DNA from 3 places in the Burkholderia sp. BCC1972 genome. Region 3 is predicted to be linked to each of the others. Evidence: predicted binding sites of a transcription regulator. Region 3 holds the regulator's gene; each other region holds the start of a gene.
What was found. Region 3 encodes FliA, which starts transcription of late flagellar genes. Its sites were predicted from a motif close to CTAAAGTTTNNNNNNNNNNNGCCGNTA; they were not measured.

Region 1: the regulator FliA is predicted to act here: its motif matches at 1,250-1,276, upstream of U5798_RS35655 (DUF4088 family protein).
Region 2: the regulator FliA is predicted to act here: its motif matches at 1,853-1,879, upstream of flgM (flagellar biosynthesis anti-sigma factor FlgM).

Annotation. Positions count from the first base shown of each region.
Region 1 covers NZ_CAJPGH010000045.1:27,574-30,844, reverse strand. The annotation lists gene U5798_RS35665 (AzlC family ABC transporter permease) at 142-894, shown strand; gene U5798_RS35660 (AzlD domain-containing protein) at 891-1,229, shown strand; gene U5798_RS35655 (DUF4088 family protein) at 1,390-2,175, shown strand; gene U5798_RS35650 (hypothetical protein) at 2,302-2,703, opposite strand; gene U5798_RS35645 (RNA-binding S4 domain-containing protein) at 2,974-3,192, shown strand.
Region 2 covers NZ_CAJPGH010000013.1:178,973-182,243, forward strand. The annotation lists gene U5798_RS20065 (SGNH/GDSL hydrolase family protein) at 1-815, opposite strand, end outside; gene U5798_RS20070 (flagella synthesis protein FlgN) at 979-1,419, opposite strand; gene flgM (flagellar biosynthesis anti-sigma factor FlgM) at 1,494-1,823, opposite strand; gene flgA (flagellar basal body P-ring formation chaperone FlgA) at 1,942-3,147, opposite strand.
Region 3 covers NZ_CAJPGH010000006.1:70,409-73,679, reverse strand. The annotation lists gene U5798_RS11615 (MinD/ParA family protein) at 1-789, shown strand, start outside; gene U5798_RS11610 (RNA polymerase sigma factor FliA) at 812-1,546, shown strand; S-adenosyl-L-homocysteine riboswitch at 1,634-1,759, shown strand; gene ahcY (adenosylhomocysteinase) at 1,792-3,210, shown strand.

The DNA of each region.
Region 1 (3,271 bases), on a different contig from region 3:
GGCGCCCGGCAGCGGGCAACCGCACCGCCAGCCGGCGCCGGCCGGCTCCCGGGCATCGCCCCGCCCCGATTCCGCGAGCGCAAGAACATACAAGCCGGCCCGCCGCCCGCTGGCTATCCTCCTGTTCATGGAGGAGACCCTTTGAACCCGACACCCGCCTCGCCGCCTCGCCGCCCGCTCAACGAATGGCTCGACGGCGCGCGCGACACGATTCCGATGATGATCGGCGCAGCACCGTTCGGCGTGATTTTCGGCACGCTCGTCGGCGGCGGCCCGCTCGCCGCATGGCACGGCGCGCTGATGTCGCTCGCCGTGTTCGCGGGCTCCGCGCAGTTCATCGCGCTCGGCCTGATCGCCGGCAGCGCGAGCTTCGTCGTCGTGCTCGCGACCACGCTGATCGTGAACCTGCGCCACCTGCTGTACAGCGCGACGCTCGCGCCCTATGTCGCGCACCTGCCGCTGCGCTGGCGCGCGACGCTCGGCGCGTTGATGACCGACGAGGTGTTCGCGGTCGCCTATGCGCACTACCGGCACTTCGCGCCCGGCACGATCGGCCCCCACTACTTCTTCGGGTCCGGGCTCGCGATGTACCTGAACTGGCAGGTCTGGACACTCGCGGGCATCGGCTTCGGCGCGGCGTTCCCGGGCCTGCAGTCGCTCGGCCTCGATTTCGCGATGGCGGCCACCTTCATCGCGATCGTCGTCCCGCAACTCGGCACGCTGCGCTATTTCGCGGCGGCCGCGACGGCCGGCACGCTTGCGTACTTCTGGCAGGACTGGCCGTACAAGCTCGGGTTGCTCGGCGCGGTCGCCGCCGGCGTCGCGATCGGCGTCGTGCTCACGCTGCTGCACGAACGCACGCGCACCGGCTCGCGCACGGAGGCTGCATCATGAGCTACGCGCTGCTGATCCTCGGCATGGCCGTCATTACGTACGCGATTCGCTCGACGCTGTTCCTGTTCGGCGAACGGCTGACCTTCCCGCCGCTCGTGCGGACCGCGCTCGGCTTCGTCCCCGTCACCGTGCTGACGGCGATCATCGTGCCGATGACCGTCTCGCCGCACGGCGGCACGGCCGAGCTCACCTGGCGCAATCCGCAACTCGTCGGCGCGCTCGCCGCCGTGCTCGTGTCGGCGGCAACCCGCCGCCCGCTCGTGACGATCGCCGCGGGGCTCGCGGTGTTCTTCTTCTGGCAAGGGGTCGTGATCCCGCACTGGCTGCCCGCCTGAGCGGTCGCTCTACCCGCGCGCTCAAGTTTTCGCCCGGCGCGCCGATATAGGGAATGAAGACCCGCCACCGGCCTCGGCGCGTACCGGTCAGTCGACGCTGCGCCCGCTCCGGTGCGCCGTGCCGGCCGTCGGCTTGCGCGGGCCGCCATCGAGACGATTCATGGGCCAGATCACCCTTTCCCTCAAGGACGACACGCTCGAGTCCCTACGCAAGGACTACGACGCGTTCGTCCGCGTGTCGCTGAAACTCGACCCGCAGTTCGCGACGCCGTCGTTCGAGGATTTCCTGCGCGCCAAGTTGCTCGACAACATGGTGCCGCTGACCGAGCACGCGGTGCAGCGGATGCTGCAGGGCGGCCAGTACGCGTGGGCCAAGCGCACGCTCGACAAGGAATTTCCGGACGTCGTCGCGATCCTGATGCGACAGGCCGGCGAATTCGGCTTCGGCTTCGCATCGCGCTCCGAATGGACCCCCGACGAACTCGCGAAAGCATGCCGCGACTGGGCGAAGGCGATCGTCGCCGAAGCGCAGGGCGACCCGTCGCTGATCGATCCGCTTGCATCGCAGATCAAGGGCGCCGCGCAAGACATCCAGACGCTCGAGGAACTGATGCAGACGCCCGCGTGGCGGCTCGCCGAATCGTTGCGTCAGCGCATTTACGAGGCCAAGCTCGCGTGCGAGATGAGCGTCGGCAGCACCGCGCGCGACAAGCTCGGCGAACTGCGCGGGCTGCTGCGGCTCGGGCTCGCGCATGGCTCGTTCCAGAAGCAGGAAGCGCAGCAGATCATGGAATACCTGCGGCTGCTGAAGCCGGAGATCTTCGTCGAGGAACCGTACGACGTCTTCGCGCGGCTCGCCGCATGGCTGCGCGGCGTGTTCACGCCGGCCGCCGTGCGACCGGCGCCGGGGCAACCGGGACAGGGGCCAGGACAGCGCCGGCCGTGACCGCGCCCCGCCCGCCGAAAGCATGAACCCATGAAAACGGCCCGGTTCGCGCAAAGCGAACCGGGCCGTCGGATGGCCTCCGGCGCGACGCCCAGGGGGCGAGCGTCACGCGGCGCCAGGCGCCGCTTACTGCGTGGCGCCCTGGGCCGATGCACCGCCTTCCGCGCCGACCGACGCGCCGCCTTCGGTCGCTTCGCCGGCCTTCGCCTTGGCTGCGCCGACATGGCCCTTGGCCGACTTCGCGGCATGCTTCGTGTGCTTCTTGGCCGAATGGACGGCCGACGACGCCGAATCCTTCGCACCGTCGGCTGCCGTGCCGACCGCATCCGTGGCACCGCCGACCGCGTTGCCCGACGCGTTCGCGCCGGCACCGCCCTGCACGCCTGCGCCGACACCTGCCGCCGGAGTCTGCGCCTGCACGCCGGCACCGGCCGCACCCTGCGCCGCCGTACCCGTCTGGGCAAATGCGGCCGAAGTGGCGAACGCCGTCAGCGCGGCACCGATCAGCATCGTACGAATCTTGGACATGGCAATTCTCCTCGAGAAGTTGTGAGCCCGGACCGCATCGATGCAGTCCGTCGCGTCCCCTGCCGCAACACGCAGCAGGTACGACAAAAGACCCGCGGCGCGCCTGGCCGGTTCTCGAATCTCTCAGACTGTTACCCACCGTTTCATTTGCTGACGAATCGCTCACAGTCCTTAACAACTGCGTGCCGCGGCGGCCCGCGCTCGCGTGCCGGCCCGCCGTGCCGTATGATGCGGAGCGTTTCCTCCCGCGCCCTGCGCACCTTCTTCGTCATGCCCAATCTGGATTTCACGCTGACCGGCGAATACGTCGAGCTGCACAACCTTCTCAAGATCACCGGCCTCGCGGACAGCGGCGGCACCGCGAAGCTGATCGTCGCGTCCGGCGCGGTGAAAGTCGACGGCAACGTCGAGCTGCGCAAGACCTGCAAGATCCGCGCGGGCCAGGTCGTGCTGCTCGGCGACACGCGCATCGCGGTGCGCGAGGCCTAGGGCCTGTTCACGCTAATAACGGGCTTGCGAACGTGCCTTGCCGGTCGCAATGCAAGGAGGGAGGAGCGCCGTTTGGCCG
Region 2 (3,271 bases), on a different contig from region 3:
GGTCGGTAGTCCGGCGCGCGATCCATATATTCGCGCCACGAGTCGATCTGCTGCACGAGGCCCGGCACGACGAGGTGCTGGTCGGTCGCCGCCCCGCCGATCGCCCAGTTGTAGAACGGCAGCCGCAGCGCGTTCGCGAGATATTCGGCCCACACCGGGCCGTTGCTGAAGCGGCCCGCATGCCAGCTCGTGCCGTTCGGCAGCTTCCACTGGCTTGCGTTGAACATGTTCTGGGTGTCGGACAGGCTGTCGCCGAACACGATCAGCTTGTTGACGCGCGCATCCTGCTGCGCGGCATCGATGGTCCACACCGTGTAGTTGAACGACAGCGCGTTGTTGGCGGCGACTGCCTGCGTGAGCCCGGACCGGATGCCTTTCGCGGCCAGCGTCTTGCGGCACACGTCGGCGAGCGTGTCCTGCGTCGTCGTGCTGTAGAACATGTTCTTCCACTGCGTGATGCCGTCGGCCCACCAGTAGCCGGGCACGCGATACCAGTCGCCGCCGGCGGGGTCGCGCGCCCATTCGTAGGTCGCGGCCGGCTTCAGCGGATCTGTATCGATCCGGTACCAGCAGCGCAGGTACGTGTAGGTGTCGGAGCCGCGGCGCGCCGCGCGCGCCGTCGCGCCGGGCGTGCTCGATGCGGCCGGCGGCGCGACCTCGGGGCCGGCCGGCGACAGCGACATGTCGCCCGTCGGCGTGGGCAGCGGCGCAGGGCCGGCGGCATGGGCGGCGGGGAGCGTCAGCGCGGCGGCCAGCGCCGCGACGGTGGAAGCGGCGACGACGCGGGACGACAACGGAATACGGAAATGAGACATGCGGCCCTCTTCTGATTGTTGTGACGGGACGGCGGCGCGGTTGCGCAGCCGTGTATCGGAAGGGACCGTGAGTGCCGGGCTCGGGCCCGGTCTGTCGAAACGTGAAGTGCCGCGAACGGCGGCGAAAGGCAGTTGATACGGTAGCGGCGGTGCCGCCGGCCGGTCAGCGCGCGAGCGCCGACACGCGTCCGTCCGGGCCGTAGACGCCGGTCGGCGCGGGGGCCGAGCGCAGTACCGCGAGCGCGCGCTCGTTGTAGTCCATCCGGATGCGGATCAGCATCCCGTTGTTCGCATTGGCCTGGCGCGCGCGTTCGGCGGCCTGCTGCAGCAACTGCCAGCGGCCGGCGAGGCGTGCATCGCGCTCGGCGGCCTGGTCCATGCCCTTCTTGCCGGCCGGAAAGCCGAGCGCGGAAAGCTGCGTGTCGCGCGTGCGTTCGAGCTGCGCGAGCCGGTCGATCAGCGCGCTTTTCCTTTCGACGATGCCGGGCAGCATCTCGAGCGGCTCGGCCGTCGTCAGCGCCTTTTCCTCGTAGACGAGCAGGGACGCGAACGCCTCGACCGTCGCGTGTTCGTCGTTGACCGTGGCCAGCAGCTCTTCTCTCATCGCGTCATGCTCGTCGCGCCGGTGCACGCGGTGGCGCGCGCCGGCAAACCGGTGGAACCGGCCGCGAGGCCGGCTTAGTTACCCTGCGGGCGCTGCTGCTGCAGCAGCTCGCGGGCAGTATTCAATACGCCGTCGGCAATCTTGTGCGCGTCGATCGTCAACGTGCCGTTGTTCAGCGCGTCCTTGATCGACTGGACCAGGCCCGTGTCGATATCGGCGCCGCCCGATGCGGATGCCGAACGCAACTGGCCGGACAGACCCGACAGGTTCACGGTCGTGTCGCCGCCGGTCGATCCAGCGTCGGCCGCCTGCGCGGACGACTGGGCCGCGCCGGATTGCGCACGGGACGCGCCGTTGCCGGTCGGCGCCAGGGGGCTCGGGTTCGGAGTGGAATCGATCTTCACGATGGGTTTCCTGTACGGTTTGACCCAGATAACGGCCGGGTCGGCCCGAACTTTAGCATCGCGAGCCCGAAATGCTCCGAATAAACAATTCTTTACACTCTTGCGGCTGAATCCGTCCCTATAGCGGAATTTCCACGGTGCCGGCGTCCTTGACGATCGCCGTGACGATCTGGCCCGCGGCCATCCGCACCCGCACCGACTGGCCCGGTGCCGCATTCGCGAGCACGCTGCCTTCGGCCGAAATCGTGAACCCGGGGCCGGCCGCGACGACCCGCACCGTCTGGCCGGCCGACACCGACGCCGCGCTCTTCAGCAGGTCCTGCCGCAGCGGCAGGCCGGCCGAGATGCGCGCGAGCGCGGTCGCGCCGATCGCCTGCGTCGGGTCGGTGATCACCGCGAGCGGCATGACCGTCAGGTCGCCGTCGCGGGCGACCAGGTCGGCCGCGGAGAGCGGCTCGCCGGGCGCGATCTGGCGCGCGGCGACGTAATAGGTGGCCTGCACGGCGACCTTCGCCTGCAGGTAGACGGTCCACGGCCGCTCGCCCGCGCAGCGCACGCCGACCGTCGTGCGGCCCCACAGGCGCGCGCCGGTCGGCAGGAACGGCTCGAGCGTCGTGCACGCGGCGAGCCCGCGCGGAAACGCGGTCGTGACCGTCGCGGTGGTCTTGCCGGGCAGGCCGGCGATCTGCTGCTGCAGGAACGCGAGGGCCGCGCGGCGGATCGTCTCGGGATCCTGCTGGCCGGGCGGCGTCGCGGGCTGGGCCGCGTTCGCGGAAGCCACCGCCGCGCGCGGCGCCGGTGCGGCTGGCGCCGCGCGGACCGCCGCGACGCGTGCGGCGGCGGCCGACGGTTGCGCCGGCCGAACGGGATTCGACGCGGGTTCGGCCGTGCCGGCGACGACCGTCGCGATTGCCGCTGGATCGGCTGCACGCTGCTGCAGGCTGGAGCCGGTGTTCGCGCGGGCGGCTGCATAAACGGGCGCCGGCGGCGGCACGGTCGTCACGACCATCGCGCCGGCCGGTTGCGCCGCGTAGCCGGTTGCGACCACGCCGGTCGCGGTACTTGCCGCCGACGCCGCGCGGCCCGTTTCCGGCGCGATACCCGCACCCGAAGCCGTTCCCGCATTCCCGCCGAACTGCCCGCCGCTCGCCGCGTTGGCGTGCGCGAGCGCGGTTTCGGCCGTCTCGCCGCGTCCGGGAATCACGATCATCCCGTCTTCCGCGTGCGCGGCCGGCGCGACGATCCACAGCGCCGCGGCGAGCGCAAACGCACGCCGGACGCGCGTGAGCCGCCCGTTCCTGCCGCGAAGTGCGCCGCCCGTCATCGCCGTGTCCTCGATCCGTTGATCCGATTCGCATTCTAGGGAGCCGGGCCGCCGCGCAAACGATGAATAGAGGGGGCCTTTGCCGCGTTATTCGCCCGATTGCCGGTTGCGTCCGGCGCCTACC
Region 3 (3,271 bases):
GGGCTGCGGCGCCTGCTGGCCGGGCGCGCGTCGCGCATCGTCGCGGTGACGGGCGGGCCGGCGGGTGTCGGCTGCACGTCCACCGTCGTGAACCTGGCCACGGCGCTTGCGTCGCTCGGCAAGGACGTGCTCGTCGTCGACGAGCGCGCCGACGTGCATTCGGCCAGCGCGACGCTGGCGGGCGCGTGGCTGCGCGACGGCGAACGCACGCGGGTGGCCGCCGGCTTCGGCCTGTGCGCGGCCGCGCGGCTCGCGCGCGCCGGCTACGGCGACGCGCAGCTGAGCGATTTCATCGACGGCCCGGCCGACATCGTGCTGGTCGACGCGCAGCTCGGCGCCGACGGCGCGTTCTCGGCGCTCGCACGCGAGGCGCACGACGTGCTGGTCGTCACGCGCGTCGCCGCGCAGGCGATCACCGAGGCGTACGCGTGCATGAAGCGGCTGCATTTCGCGCACGCGTTCGCGCAGTTCCGCGTGCTGACCAATCACGTCGGCAGCCACGCGGACGCGAAGACGGCGTTCGACAACCTCGCGGGCGTCGCGAGCCGCTACCTGACCGTGTCGATCGCCGACGCGGGCTGCGTGAGCGCCGATCCGCTCGTCGAGCATGCGCGCGAACTGACGCATGCGGTGGTCGACGCGTTCCCGTCGTCGCCGGCCGCGCGCGATTACCGGCAGATTGCCGCCGACCTGCTGTACTGGCCGATGCGCCCGCGTTCGGGTGCGGGGCGCGCGGTCCACGCGGGCGGCAAACCGTCGTACGAGGCGGGCGCGGCACACGCCGCGTGAGCGCCACCGCAAGGAGAGAGCCATGATGTACAACGCTCAAGGAAAGATGTCCCAGGCCGACGTGCTCGCGCAATATGCGCCGCTGGTGCGCCGCCTCGGTCTGCAGCTCGTCGCGAAGATGCCGGCGAGCGTCGATCTCGACGACCTGATCCAGGCCGGCATGATCGGCCTGATGGACGCGGCCGGTCGCTACAAGGAAGACCAGGGCGCGCAGTTCGAGACCTACGCGACGCAGCGCATCCGCGGCGCGATGCTCGACGAGCTGCGCAGCAACGACTGGCTGCCGCGCAGCATGCGCAAGACGTCGCGCGAGGTCGAGCACGCGGTGCACCAGGTCGAGCAGCATCTCGGCCGCTCGGCGAGCGAGACCGAGATCGCCGAGCACCTGAAGATGCCGCTCGACGAATACCAGGGGATGCTGCAGGACCTGCACGGCAGCCAGCTCATCTACTACGAGGATTTCGACCGTGCGGCCGACGACGAGCCGTTTCTCGACCGCTATCGCGTCGATCACGCCGATCCGCTGTCCGCGCTGCTCGACGAGCACCTGCGCGAGGCGCTCGTCGAGGCGATCGAGCGGCTGCCGGAGCGCGAGAAGCTGCTGATGTCGCTCTATTACGAACGGGGTCTGAATCTGCGCGAGATCGGCGCGGTGCTCGAGGTGAGCGAGTCGCGCGTGTGCCAGCTGCACAGCCAGGCCGTCGCGCGCCTGCGCGCGCGGCTGCGCGAACAGGCCTGGGTCGGCGCGGAGTCCTGACCCTTTCAGGGCGGCCACGCGCGCCGACGCCGCGCGCGGGTATCGTGCTCGCGCATTTTGCGCGCCGATTTGCTACAATCCCCTCCGTTTTCCGAGGAGCGTTGCGACGGACATCCCTGTCCGCCAGGCTCGGAAGGCTTCACCAAGCAGCCGTGCGGCACGCATTTCGCGACCGTCGCGCCGGCCCCGCTTCCTGAACGGCGCTCACGTCACCAATCTAGAAACTTTTTAGAAAGGAGGGCGTGATGAACGCCATTATCGATTCCAAGGCTTCCCACGATTACGTCGTCGCCGACATGGCGCTGGCCGGCTGGGGCCGCAAGGAACTCAACATCGCCGAGACCGAAATGCCGGGCCTCGTGCAGATCCGCGACGAATACAAGGCACAGCAGCCGCTGAAGGGCGCGCGCATTGCCGGTTCGCTGCACATGACGATCCAGACGGGCGTGCTGATCGAGACGCTGAAGGCGCTCGGCGCGGACGTCCGTTGGGCGTCGTGCAACATCTTCTCGACGCAGGACCACGCTGCGGCAGCGATCGTCGAAGCCGGCACGCCGGTGTTCGCGTTCAAGGGCGAGTCGCTCGACGAGTACTGGGAATTCTCGCACCGCATCTTCGAATGGCCGAACGGCGAATTCGCGAACATGATCCTGGACGACGGCGGCGATGCCACGCTGCTGCTGATCCTCGGCGCGAAGGCCGAGAAGGACCGTTCGGTGATCGCGAAGCCGACCAACGAGGAAGAAGTCGCGCTGTACAAGTCGATCGCGAAGCACCTCGACATCGACGCGACCTGGTACTCGAAGCGCCTCGCGCACATCAAGGGCGTGACCGAAGAAACCACGACCGGCGTGCACCGCCTGTACCAGATGGAAAAGGACGGCCGCCTGCCGTTCCCGGCGTTCAACGTGAACGATTCGGTCACGAAGTCGAAGTTCGACAACCTGTACGGCTGCCGTGAATCGCTGGTCGACGGCATCAAGCGCGCGACCGACGTGATGATCGCGGGCAAGGTCGCGGTCGTCGCGGGCTACGGCGACGTGGGCAAGGGCTGCGCGCAGTCGCTGCGCGGCCTTGGCGCGACCGTGTGGGTCACCGAAATCGATCCGATCTGCGCACTGCAGGCGGCGATGGAAGGCTACCGCGTCGTGACGATGGAATACGCGGCCGACAAGGCCGACATCTTCGTGACGGCCACCGGCAACTACCACGTGATCAACCACGATCACATGAAGGCGATGCGCCACAACGCGATCGTCTGCAACATCGGCCACTTCGATTCGGAAATCGACGTTGCGTCGACGCGCCAGTACCAGTGGGAAAACATCAAGCCGCAGGTCGACCACATCATCTTCCCGGACGGCAAGCGCGTGATCCTGCTGGCGGAAGGCCGCCTCGTGAACCTCGGCTGCGCGACCGGCCACCCGTCGTTCGTGATGTCGAACTCGTTCGCGAACCAGACGCTCGCGCAGATCGAGCTGTTCGTGCGCGGCAACGAGTACGAGAACAAGGTGTACGTGCTGCCGAAGCATCTCGATGAAAAGGTCGCGCGCCTGCACCTGGCGCGCATCGGCGCGAACCTGTCCGTGCTGTCGGACGAGCAGGCTTCGTACATCGGCGTGCAGAAGGACGGCCCGTTCAAGCCGAACCACTACCGCTATTGATGCGCGGCCGCCGCCGCACCGTGCGCGCCCGTTGCGGGCGCACGGCGCGGCGGCGCTCATC